2 regions of the Micromonospora sp. NBC_00389 genome follow, and region 2 is predicted to be linked to the other one. Evidence: riboswitches for the same ligand, from Rfam matches in the RefSeq annotation. Region 2 holds a riboswitch; the other holds the start of a gene.

Region 1 (5,163 bases), 3.7 Mb from region 2:
CCTCCCGCCTGGGCTCCGGCTCGGCGGCCAGCGAGTCATGTTGGATACTCTTCCCGCTTATTCCGGCCGCTGCTGAAGTGGCCGGGATCGCCGTATCCGACGGCGCATGCAGCTACGGGAGGAGGGGGCGGTCGTGGCATCTCCAGTTCAAGACCACCGCGTGCAGGTCGTGCAGAAGTGGGGCTTCGGGATGGCCCCCGTCAAGCCCGAGGTTCAGCAGAAACGACGTCAGTCGGTAGCGGCCGTGCTGAGCTACCTGCAGAACGACCCGATTGAGTCCAGCCCGTCACTGCTGGAGGCCCTGTCGGAAGTCAAGGGGCTCTACTCGCGCTGTCACAAGCAGGACCAGTGGGACTGGTTCACCGTGTGGCAACAGCTGGGCCGCCCTGGACGTAAGCGCTGCCTACAAGCTGGTGATGCGCTCGGTCGCCTACGGACCGCGATCAGGGATGGCGACGATACCACCGCTGCGAAGCAGCTCACGCTACTGGCTGACGCGGACGTGCAGGTCCATCTGGCCGGACTCGTCGGGGAACAGCCGCGTGAAACGCGAGGAGCTGGCTACATCTACGTGCTGTCGACTCGCGAGCAGCCTCGGATGCTGAAGATTGGCTACACCGAGCGAACCGTCGAGGAGCGGGTGAGGGAGATCAACCGGGCGACCGGCGTCGTTATCCCGTATGGCGTGCGCGCTTTGTGGGTGGTCGCGGATGCTCCGTCGGTAGAGGCTGAGCTGCACGCTCGATTGGCGCCCTACCGGGTGCGCAAGGACCGCGAGTTCTTCGACCTCGACTTCCGCGACGCGTCCGCCCTCATTCAGGGCTACATAGATGGTCTCCGACGCGAGGACTAACGTGGTCGCCCATAGCGAGCAGCTGATGGAAGGCGACACGTTCCTCCTTCAGGTCGACGGGCCGGCCTGCCAACTCAGCTAGGAGTTCCGTTAGATGCCACGTCGTCAGGTGTGCGTAGCGGGCGTTGAAGACGCCGACGGCTTCGATGGCGAACTCGTCAGGGAAGTCCAGCAGTACGTATCCGAGTAGCTGCATGATGGTCGGCGCTTCCAGTGATGACCGTCGTGTCCCGTCGCGGCGCTTGCTGCCGAGGCCCGTCTTGAGTTCGAGCAGCAGACCGGCGGCGATCAGGTCGGCGTCGGCGTTCATCAGCGATGATCCGGCGAAGGTCGGTCCAAGGGCCCAAGCGCCACGCCGTGCCGACAGGGACGGCAGGAGGCTTCGCTCGGCGAAGGCGCGCAGAGCCTGGAGCTCGTCGAGGGCCGCGGGTGGGGCGAGATCAAGCAGCTTCTCGGTGGTGATGGACCTTGGATCCAGGGCTATCAGCGGGGATCCCGGTGTGGGACCGACCCGGTACAGGTCGGTAAGGAGCGCCAGCGCCCAGCACGCCCGGGCAACGAGTTGATGGTCGGCTTCGCTCCCTGCGGCCGGCCCGGTGAACCGGGAGGTCCCCACGCTGCCGCCGCTTTGGGAGTAATTCAGCGTGCGCGCCAGTTCGTGGACCGCGTGCCGTAGTGGGGGAGTGCGCGCGCCGAGCAGTGCCAGGCGCAGGTCCGGACGGGGATACACCATGAAGCGGACCATCCAGTCGAAAGCGGTGCCGATGGTGCCAGGGTTCACCTGGCTTCCAGGCACGACAAGGGAGCCCACGGATTCCCGATACCGTGCCTGGAGGTCCTGCCAGCGGCCGAACCGCTCCTGAATGAACAATCTCGCTGGCGAGTTCCTGTTGCTCAACGTCACGGTCAGCGCTGGCCAACCACTAATGATGGTCATGCTTCGACCAGGCGTCGACGTCGCTGCTCTCCATCACTGTCCATCATGGCCGGATGCTATCGAACGGCGCGGCATTCGAGCTGCCCGTCGTCACCGGACCGTCGATGGGCGATGACCAGCGCGGCTGCTGTTCGCGATATCGGGTACCGCCAACAGCAGCCGGCTGGACTGGCGATCAACAAGCGGTGGACAGGAATTCGGTCTGGGCCTGCCGGAGGCTGCTGAGGTCGTTGGGTACGGGCATGACGCCGTAGCGGTCGAAAGCGTCGACGCTTGCTCCAAGCGACGGCGGCGACTGCCGCTGCCACTCGGCCAGCGGCACGCTCGAAGCAATCACGCGTAGTGGCTCGGCGAGCCGGGTGAACTCCACCTGCTGCCACTCGCGCAGCTCGTCGCAACGCCGCGCGGAGGCCACCAGCGAGGCAGCGACCTCGGTGGTCGTGGCCGTCTGCGGCTGGACCACGTCGCCGTTCATGAGCGAGTGCCGGCCCAGCGGCAGGGCGGCGCGGTGGCCGTACCGTTCGCCGACGACCTGCGAGACGTGTCGGCAGGTCTCGCAGGCCAGCCACGACCACCGGGTTCGGGTGGTCACCGTGTCCCGGACGCACAACACACACAGGTCGAGGTCACCGGGGATGTCCTGGCCCTGCCACTGCTGCTCCCACTCCGGCGTACGGGGCTGGCAGCGGCACCGCTGCTCGCGCGGGGCACCGTCGCGGAGGTGCCCGCAGGTCAGGCAGACCGCGAAAGCGGCCAGGTCCAGCTCCTCGAATGGCACGGTGAACTCGCTCTCCGGTGCCCGAGGCACCCGCTCTTGCCGTACCGCAACTTGCGGTCGGCCTGGTCTTCCCCCGGAGGCACCGTGCGCGGGTGGCGCGGTTGCCGGGTCAGCAAGCCGGGAGGCTTGACGCTGACCACTCTTGACGCCCAGGAAGCATAGAGATCACCGATGTCGAGAGCAACCCCGGGCAACACGCGGGAAAGACCTGCGCCGACGGCGACGGCGGTGGCGGTGGCGGAACTATCCGTCGGCGGCGAGTCGGAGCCGGGCAAGCAGATCGGCGACTTCCCGGGTCAGTTCATGTTCCGGGCCATAGACGACGCAGAGGTCGTCGTGCAGCGGTTGCAGCTCGTCCGCGGCCTCGGCGGCCTTGTCTTCGGAGACCAGCAGTATGCCGATGTTGAAACGTAGGTCGAGAGCCGTGGGGGAGACGTCGCCGGAGGCGGCGCGTACGTGCGTCAGTACCTGCCGGAACTGGCGCAGGGCTGTGGTGGCCTGGCCGAGTTCAGCCCGGCAATGGGCTGCCTGCCGGAGGCATTCCAATGCGTCCTCGCTGGTGGGGCCGGCGGTGGGCGCCGTTGCGTTATCGGATCGGCGGAAGTGTTGAATCGGGTGTCGGGTCCGCGGTCAGATCGCTTGGGCGAGTTCGGTGAACGCCGCGGCGACCCGCAGAGGGGGCGGGGCGTCGACGGCGAGTTCGTAGTGGCCGCGGCGGAGGTTCTGCATGAAGGCGTGGCCGGCGATGATCACCTGTGTTGTCTCGTCCGTTCGTAGCCCGCGCATCGGTCTCAACCGGTGTTTGAGCTGGCCGTGATCAGCCTCGATCGGATTGTTCGCGTACTGCTCGACGTGGTGCCATGCGGACGGGATCAGCTCATCCAGCACGCCGGGGTAGACCGCGGCGGCGTCGGTGACCACCTCCGCGGGTGTCACCTTCAACGTCGACAGCGCCCGGCGGAAGAACCGCCGAGCCGCGCCGGCGTCGCGGCGGGCCGAGACCAGCACGTCGATGACCTGCCCGTACTGGTCGACCGCCCGGTACACGTACCGCCACACCCCGTTGACCTTGACGTACGTCTCATCAACGTGCCACCTGTCGCCTGGTGAGTGCCGGCAGAAGCGGGCGGCATCGGCCAGCAGCGGGGTGAACCGCTGCACCCAGCGGTAGACGGTGACGTGGTCGACCTCCACGCCACGTTCGACCAGCAGCTCCTCCACATCGCGATAGGAGAGGTTGAACCGCAGATACCAGCGCACCGCGACGACGATCACCTCCGGCGGGAACCGGAACCCGGCGAACGCCGACCTCGGTGGCAGCCACGGGTCAGGCTGGCTCGATGACCTCACTGCTCAAGTCTGCCTCGATCTTGCCTACGCTCAACGCAACGGAGCCACACCCTCCGCGGCCCGTCAGGAGGGCAGTTCGATTAGGGCGAGGTTCCGATCTACCGCCGCCCATGCCTTGCGAGCCCCGAGGACAGGCTCGATCCGAGGAACCGTGTACCAGTTGGTGCCGATGCCGGTGTGCAGCCGCACCGCCGACCCCAGCCCGGGGCCAAGCTCGTAGATGTTGTCGCCGAAGTTCGCCCCGGCGTAGATGCGGCCGCGGTGGGCGACGATCTCCCCGTAGCCGCTGAGCTTGCCGGACCGCAGAACGGTGCGGGTGGCGAGGTCGTACGCGAGCCAGTTGCCGCTCGTACGCTTGTAGAGCGCGTAGAGCACCCCGTTGAGCACCTCGACGTGTTGCATGCTGGGCTGGTTGGGCAGCGGCGCGAACCGGTCGACCACCTCGCGCCGGCTGATGTCGAACACCGCCACCTGGGCGGTCGGCTCGGTGGGCGGGATACCGTTGCCGCCCCAGGTGTCCCCGGCGATGTAGGCCAAATCCCCGTCCAACGCGATGGCGTTCAGCGCCTGGTTCGGCAGGATGTCGAGGCGTACCTCCATCTTCCCGGTCGCTGGGTCCAGGAGCGTGAGGGCGCCCTGCAGGCTGCCGTAACGCGGGGCCGACGCGATCAGGACGAGGCCCGACGGCTTGTGGTGCACTACGTCCCAGGGCCGCTGCTGATTGTTGTCGATCCTGCCGAAGCTGCGCACCCGACCGGTCCGTGGGTCCAGGTCGATGACCTCCCCGCTCGGGTACAGGGCACTGATCATCCGGTTCCGCCACGCGGCGATGTCCTTGGCCTCGCCGGCGACGGGATACCGGCGGCTGATGCCGCGAGCGGGTTCGTGCACGGTGATTGCGAAGTGCCCGCCCACATACACCGAGCCGTCGGGCGCCGCGCACATCGACTGGAGAAGTTCGGGTCCGGCGGCCCGCGCGTCGTTGGTCAGATCGTCCTGCTCCACCGTGTCCCGACCGGGCGCGAGGATGGACACCCGACCGCTGCCGTTGGCGGCGAAGACGGTGCCGTCGGGGAGCAGCGCCACGCCGCGTCCCTCGTCGCCTTCCGGGCCCTGGGCGATCCTGGCCAACCGGTCGCCTTCCCGGCGGAGAATCGATCCGGTCAGCCGTCCGAGGGCGAGCAGCCCACCGTCGTCCGTGACGGTCAGCGAGTCGACAAGGTACTCCTCGTCGGCGCGCACCTC
Region 2 (5,163 bases):
GAAGATGTTCTTGTGCAGCCGGTCGAGGATCTCCAGGCAGACGCCCACCCGGGCCTGCGGGCCGGCGTCGCGCCACGCCGGCAGCGCGGCGGTGGCGGCGGCGACCAACTGGTCCACACCGGCGTGCGGGTAGCGCACCGCCAGCTCCACCCCGAACGGGCTCGCCTCGGTGGCGACCCGGTCGCCGGTGCCCGGCTGGTCGAGGGGGAAGTCGCCACCCAAGTACGCCTCGAAGGCGGCCTTGCCGTCGGCGGCGGCGGTCTCGCCGTACACCCGGGGGCTGGGGGACTCGGGATAGGCGGACCAGTAGCCCCGCTCCGTGATCGCGGTCAGCGCACGGTTGAGGGTGTCGGCGTGCCTGTCGTACAGGGGATGCGGGGTCTCCGTCATGCCCGCCATCATGCCTGAGGAGCGCCCGTGAGCAGTAGCGCCGATCCCGTCAGAGAGTGAGCTGCCAGTTGCTCCAGGAGTCCACCGGGCGGAACCCGAGCCGCTCGTTGATCGCCACCATGTAGCTGTTGCTCGCCGCGTTGAAGGTGTCGATGACGCGTACCTCCTGCTCGTGGGTGAGCAGATGATGCAGGTTCTCAATCTTGGCGAGCAGGCCGAGCCGGTGCCCCCGGTGGGCCGGGTCGACGATGGTGATCTGTTGGAACGCGTGCCAGTCGGCGGAGGCGCCCACGTCCAGCAGCGTCCAGGCGACCAGCCGGCCGGACTCCTCGTGCAGCACCCCGAGGTTGTAGCGCCGCCGACCCCGGGCGTCCAAGGCCCGTTCGGTGCCGCGGATCCGCTCGGCGTCCACCTGCTCCGGTTCCCACTGCACGTCTCCCATGGGCGCGTCCATGAGCAGCCGGCCGTCCAGGTAGGCGACGTCCGCCACGTACTCCTGCGGGGTCGCACCCTGCCAGCAGACCGACCGGTAGCCCTCGGCCAGGGCGTGCGCCTCGGCCAGCGCCGCGCGCAGCGCGACCCGGTCGATGGTGCCGACCTCGAGTCGGCGACGCACCTCGGCCAGCGCGGACTGGGCTCCGGTCGCGGCGGCGAACGCGTCGCCCGCCACCGTTCGGGCCGGCCCGTCGGGCAGCGCCGAGACGGTCATCGCGACCACCCGCTTGCGTCCGCGCTCGCGCAGCAGGCGTACCCCGTGCTCGTGCAGTGCCCGACCGACGCCCCGCCGCCGCAGCTCGGGATGCACCACCAGTTCGGCCGTGGCGTTGTCGGTGTTGTCGAGCTGCGGCAGGTCCAGCTGGACATAGCCGGCCGGTACGCCGTCCAGTCGGGCCAGCGCCCAGAGCGTCTCGGTGCCAGGCATCGGCGTGTGGAAGAACGCGTCGAAGCGACGCCGGCAGAAGGGCGGGAAGTCCGGGAGATCGGCGTCGTTGGCCGCCGCGCCGATCCGGTACGCCTCGTCGACCGAAGCTCGGTCGGCGCCGTCGAACGACGCGATGGTGATGCTCATGCCGCCGAGCGTGCACCCCGGGAAAGCGATCGGGCCAGCGAATTAATCGCTGGCCCGATCGAACGTGGTCGGGAGGGACACTCGCACAACGCCTCCGGCGCTGGGTCGCAAGAACTTCAAAAGTCTCCGGCGAAATGCCCTCCCGCAGGGAGCATCTTGCGCCGTCCGGTTCCTGCCGTCAAGTCCAGAGCGGTGGGTTTTCCACACTCACTGCGAAAAGCCAGTTACCCGGCGGATCGGCCCGATCCCCCGTCCGGGCGATCCCCCATCACCCGCCCGACCCTGCCCGCCCACCCCTCCGGCGCGGCGCGGGACGGGGCGGGCTGGGCTGATCAGCCCAGGAGGCCGGCATCGCGGGCGGCACGGAGGGACGGCTTGATGTGGTGGGTCGGGCCGACCTGACCGGCTACCGCATCGATGGTCTTCAGCCCCTCGCCGGTGTTGAACACCACGGTCTCCGCCGTCAGGTCGAGCCGACCGGACTCGACCAGCTTGCGCAGCACCGCCACGGTGACCCCACCGGCGGTCTCCGCGAAGACGCCGGTGGTACGGGCCAACTGCCGGATGCCGGCGCGGATCTCGTCGTCGTCGGCGTACTCCATCCAACCGTCGGTGCGGCGGACCGCCTCCAGGGCGTAAAGGCCGGCGGCCGGGTCGCCGATGTTCAGCGACTTGGCGATGCCGGTGGGCTTGACCGGGGTGATCGTGTCGGTATCGGCGTGCAGGGCGGTGGCGATCGGGTTGCAGCCTGCGGACTGGGCACCGAAGACCTTCCAGCCGCCGGCCGGCGCCTCGACCAGCCCGATCTCGACCAGCTCAGAGAACGCCTTGTCAATCTTGGTGAGCAGTTCGCCGCTGGCCATCGGGATGACCACCTGGGCCGGGATCCGCCAGCCGAGCTGCTCGGCCACCTCGTAGCCGAGGGTCTTGGAGCCCTCCGCGTAGTACGGCCGGACGTTGACGTTGACGAACGCCGTGTCCTCGAACTCGTCGGTCTCCACCAACTCGCCGCAGAGCCGGTTCACGTCGTCGTACGAGCCGTCGATGGCGACCAGGTCGCCGCCGTAGACCGCGGTGGTGATGACCTTGCCCTGCTCCAGGTCACTGGGGATGAAGACCACCGAGGGCACCCCGGCCCGGGCGGCGTGCGCGGCCACCGAGTTGGCCAGGTTGCCGGTGGAGGCGCAGGCGAACCGGCTGAAGCCGAGCGCGCGGGCGGCGGTGAGCGCCACCGAAACGACCCGGTCCTTGAACGAGTGGGTCGGGTTGGCGCTGTCGTCCTTGACCCAGAGCGGCGCGGTGATGCCCAGCTCGGCGGCCAGGTGCGGCGCCGCCACCAGCGGGGTGAGCCCCGGGTCGAGGGTCACCCGGGTGGACGGGTCCTGACCGGCGGGCAGCAGCGCGGCGTACCGCCAGATGTTGTTCGGGCCGGCCTCGATCTGCTCACGGGTGACGGCGGCCAGGGCGGCGGTGTCGTAGTCGACCTCCAGCGGGCCGAAACACTCGTAACAGGCGTGCTGGGCGGCGAGCGGGTAGCGGGCCGAACAGGCGCGGCACACCAGGGCTCGGGCGGGGCTGGAGGAGGTGTCGATGCCAGGGGTGGCGAGCGTCGACGTCATGTCGAGGAGTCCTCTCATCTTTCCCCACACCGCACGGTGCGGCGGGGACGGAATTGGCACCTGCCCCGCGGGTCGCTCAGCGGTGAGCGCGCGGGGTGGTTGCCGGGGCGTCGTCGGGCCGTATCCCTCAGCCCCTCTGGATGAGGTATTCAGTTGTGCCGTCGAGTCTAGGCAACGCCGGGCGCCGCCTCCACCGCAGATCCCAGTGGGTGGGTCAGCGGTTGGCCACCGCCACCGGGTCGACCACCGCGACCGGATCGGTCACCGCAGTCGGTTGGGGCAACGACGGGGTCACGGTCCGGGCCCGGGTGGCGAGGTTCGCGGCGACCAGGGCGGCGATGGTGATCGCGGCCCCGACCAGCTCGATCGGCTCCGGCCGGTAGCCGCGGACGATCTGCACCGTGAAGGTGGTCACCGGCACCAGGTTCATGAACAGGGCGGCATTGGCGGCTCCGAGCCGCTGCACGCCGGTGTTCCAGGCCAGCACCGCGATCACCGCGCCCATGATCACGGCGTACGCCAACTGCGGGGCGACCGCCACGAGGTCGGCGGCGGCCGGCGCGTGCTGCCATCCGATGCCGTCGGCGAGCACGCTCGCGGCCAGCATGGCGGCCGTGCCGGCGAGCGCGGTCAGCGTGGTGTACCGCAGCGGCGACCAGGCGCCGAACTGGCTGGCACCGTGGGTGTAGATCGCCCAGCCGAGCACCGCGCCGATCATCATCAGCCCGCCGAGGCCGAACTGACCGAGCCCGGTCAGGCTCCCGCGGGTGATCACCAGGCCGACGCCGAGGAGCGCCACCAGGGAGAGGGCCAGCAGGAGGGGCTTCGGGCGTACGCCGTCGCGGGCCCAGCGGACCAGTTGGGTGATCACCGGGGTGGTGGCCACGAAGAGGGCGATCTGCTGCGGGGCGGCGTGCTCGAGCGCCAGGTTGGTGAGCACGTTGAAGCCGGCGAAGCCGACCACACCGAGCACCGCCACCTCGACGGCCCGACCGCCGAGCCGCAGCGCACCGGCACCCTCGCGGAGCAGCAGGATGGCGACCAGGATGAGGGCGGCCAGCAGGTAGCGGGCGGTGGTCAGGTTGAGCGGATCAACCCGGGTCAGCGCGCTGGCCAGGACCGGGAACATCACTCCCCAGCTGAGCACGGCGAGAAGCGGATAGGCGGCGGAACGGGGACGCATCGTCAGCTCCAATGTTCGAGAATCGTCGAACCAGCGACACCGACCCTAGGGACTTGTTCGACGATTGTCGAACAACGGTTACACTGGTCACATGGAGCCGCACGAACCCGACCTGACCGCCGTACCGGTCACCACCGTGCTGGCCGCACTCGCCGACGACGTGCGGCTACAGATCGTCCGGGCGCTCGCCGAGGGCGGCGAGTTCGCCTGCAACACCTTCGAGTTCGGCGTCTCCAAGGCGACCCGCAGCCACCACCTCAAGGTGCTGCGCGAGGCCGGCCTGACCCGCACCCGGGCCGCCGGCACCAGCCGCTACGTCCGCCTCCGGCGAGACGAGCTGGAGCGCCTCTACCCCGGCCTCCTGAACGCCGTCCTCACCCCCCCGCCCGCCCCGAGCCGCGCCGCCCCGAGCCGCCCCGCCCGCCCCGCCCGCCCCGAGCCAGCCTGAGAGCGGCCGGCACCGCTGGCGACGCGACGTGACGGCGGGCTGACGAGCCCGGCGGCCGGGAGTAACGGACTGCCTGCACGCCCTGTCGAGCTGCCCCAGATATGGGCAGGGTTGGACGTCGGCGTTACCACCGCTCGGTGCCGGATTGTGCGCTTGCCTCAGCATGCCGGCCGTGTGCCGGGTCAATGACCGCCGGCCGCTACACGCGGACGAGCGATGTCCCCAGCGATTCAGCTCCAGAGGCACCCGGAAGCCCTCGTCAGGTCCGTGCCGAGAGGGAGCGGCGGCAGAGCAGCCGCCCCGGCACAGCAGCCGCCCCTGCACAGCAGCCAGGCAGAGCAGCCAGCCCAGCACAGCAACCGCCCCGCCTCGCGCCCCAGCCCGGCACAGCAACCGCCCCGGCACAGCAGAGCAGCCAGCCCGGCAGAGCAGCCGCCCCAGCAGCGCAGCCAGC

The links. Region 2 has a riboswitch for S-adenosylmethionine ahead of thrC (threonine synthase). Riboswitches for the same ligand answer to the same signal wherever they lie in the genome.
Region 1: linked by a shared signal. The riboswitch ahead of OG470_RS22045 (hypothetical protein) and the one ahead of thrC (threonine synthase) in region 2 are both predicted to bind S-adenosylmethionine.

Annotation. Positions count from the first base shown of each region.
Region 1 covers NZ_CP107947.1:4,614,320-4,619,482, forward strand. The annotation lists gene OG470_RS22035 (GIY-YIG nuclease family protein) at 161-853, shown strand; gene OG470_RS22040 (hypothetical protein) at 813-1,790, opposite strand; gene OG470_RS22045 (hypothetical protein) at 1,966-2,598, opposite strand; SAM riboswitch class IV at 2,596-2,716, opposite strand; gene OG470_RS22050 (hypothetical protein) at 2,812-3,114, opposite strand; gene OG470_RS22055 (IS6 family transposase) at 3,199-3,888, opposite strand; gene OG470_RS22060 (hypothetical protein) at 3,982-5,163, opposite strand, start outside.
Region 2 covers NZ_CP107947.1:889,558-894,720, forward strand. The annotation lists gene paaN (phenylacetic acid degradation protein PaaN) at 1-390, opposite strand, end outside; gene OG470_RS04265 (GNAT family N-acetyltransferase) at 440-1,459, opposite strand; gene thrC (threonine synthase) at 1,792-3,078, opposite strand; SAM riboswitch class I at 3,090-3,225, opposite strand; gene OG470_RS04275 (DMT family transporter) at 3,293-4,261, opposite strand; gene OG470_RS04280 (ArsR/SmtB family transcription factor) at 4,353-4,709, shown strand.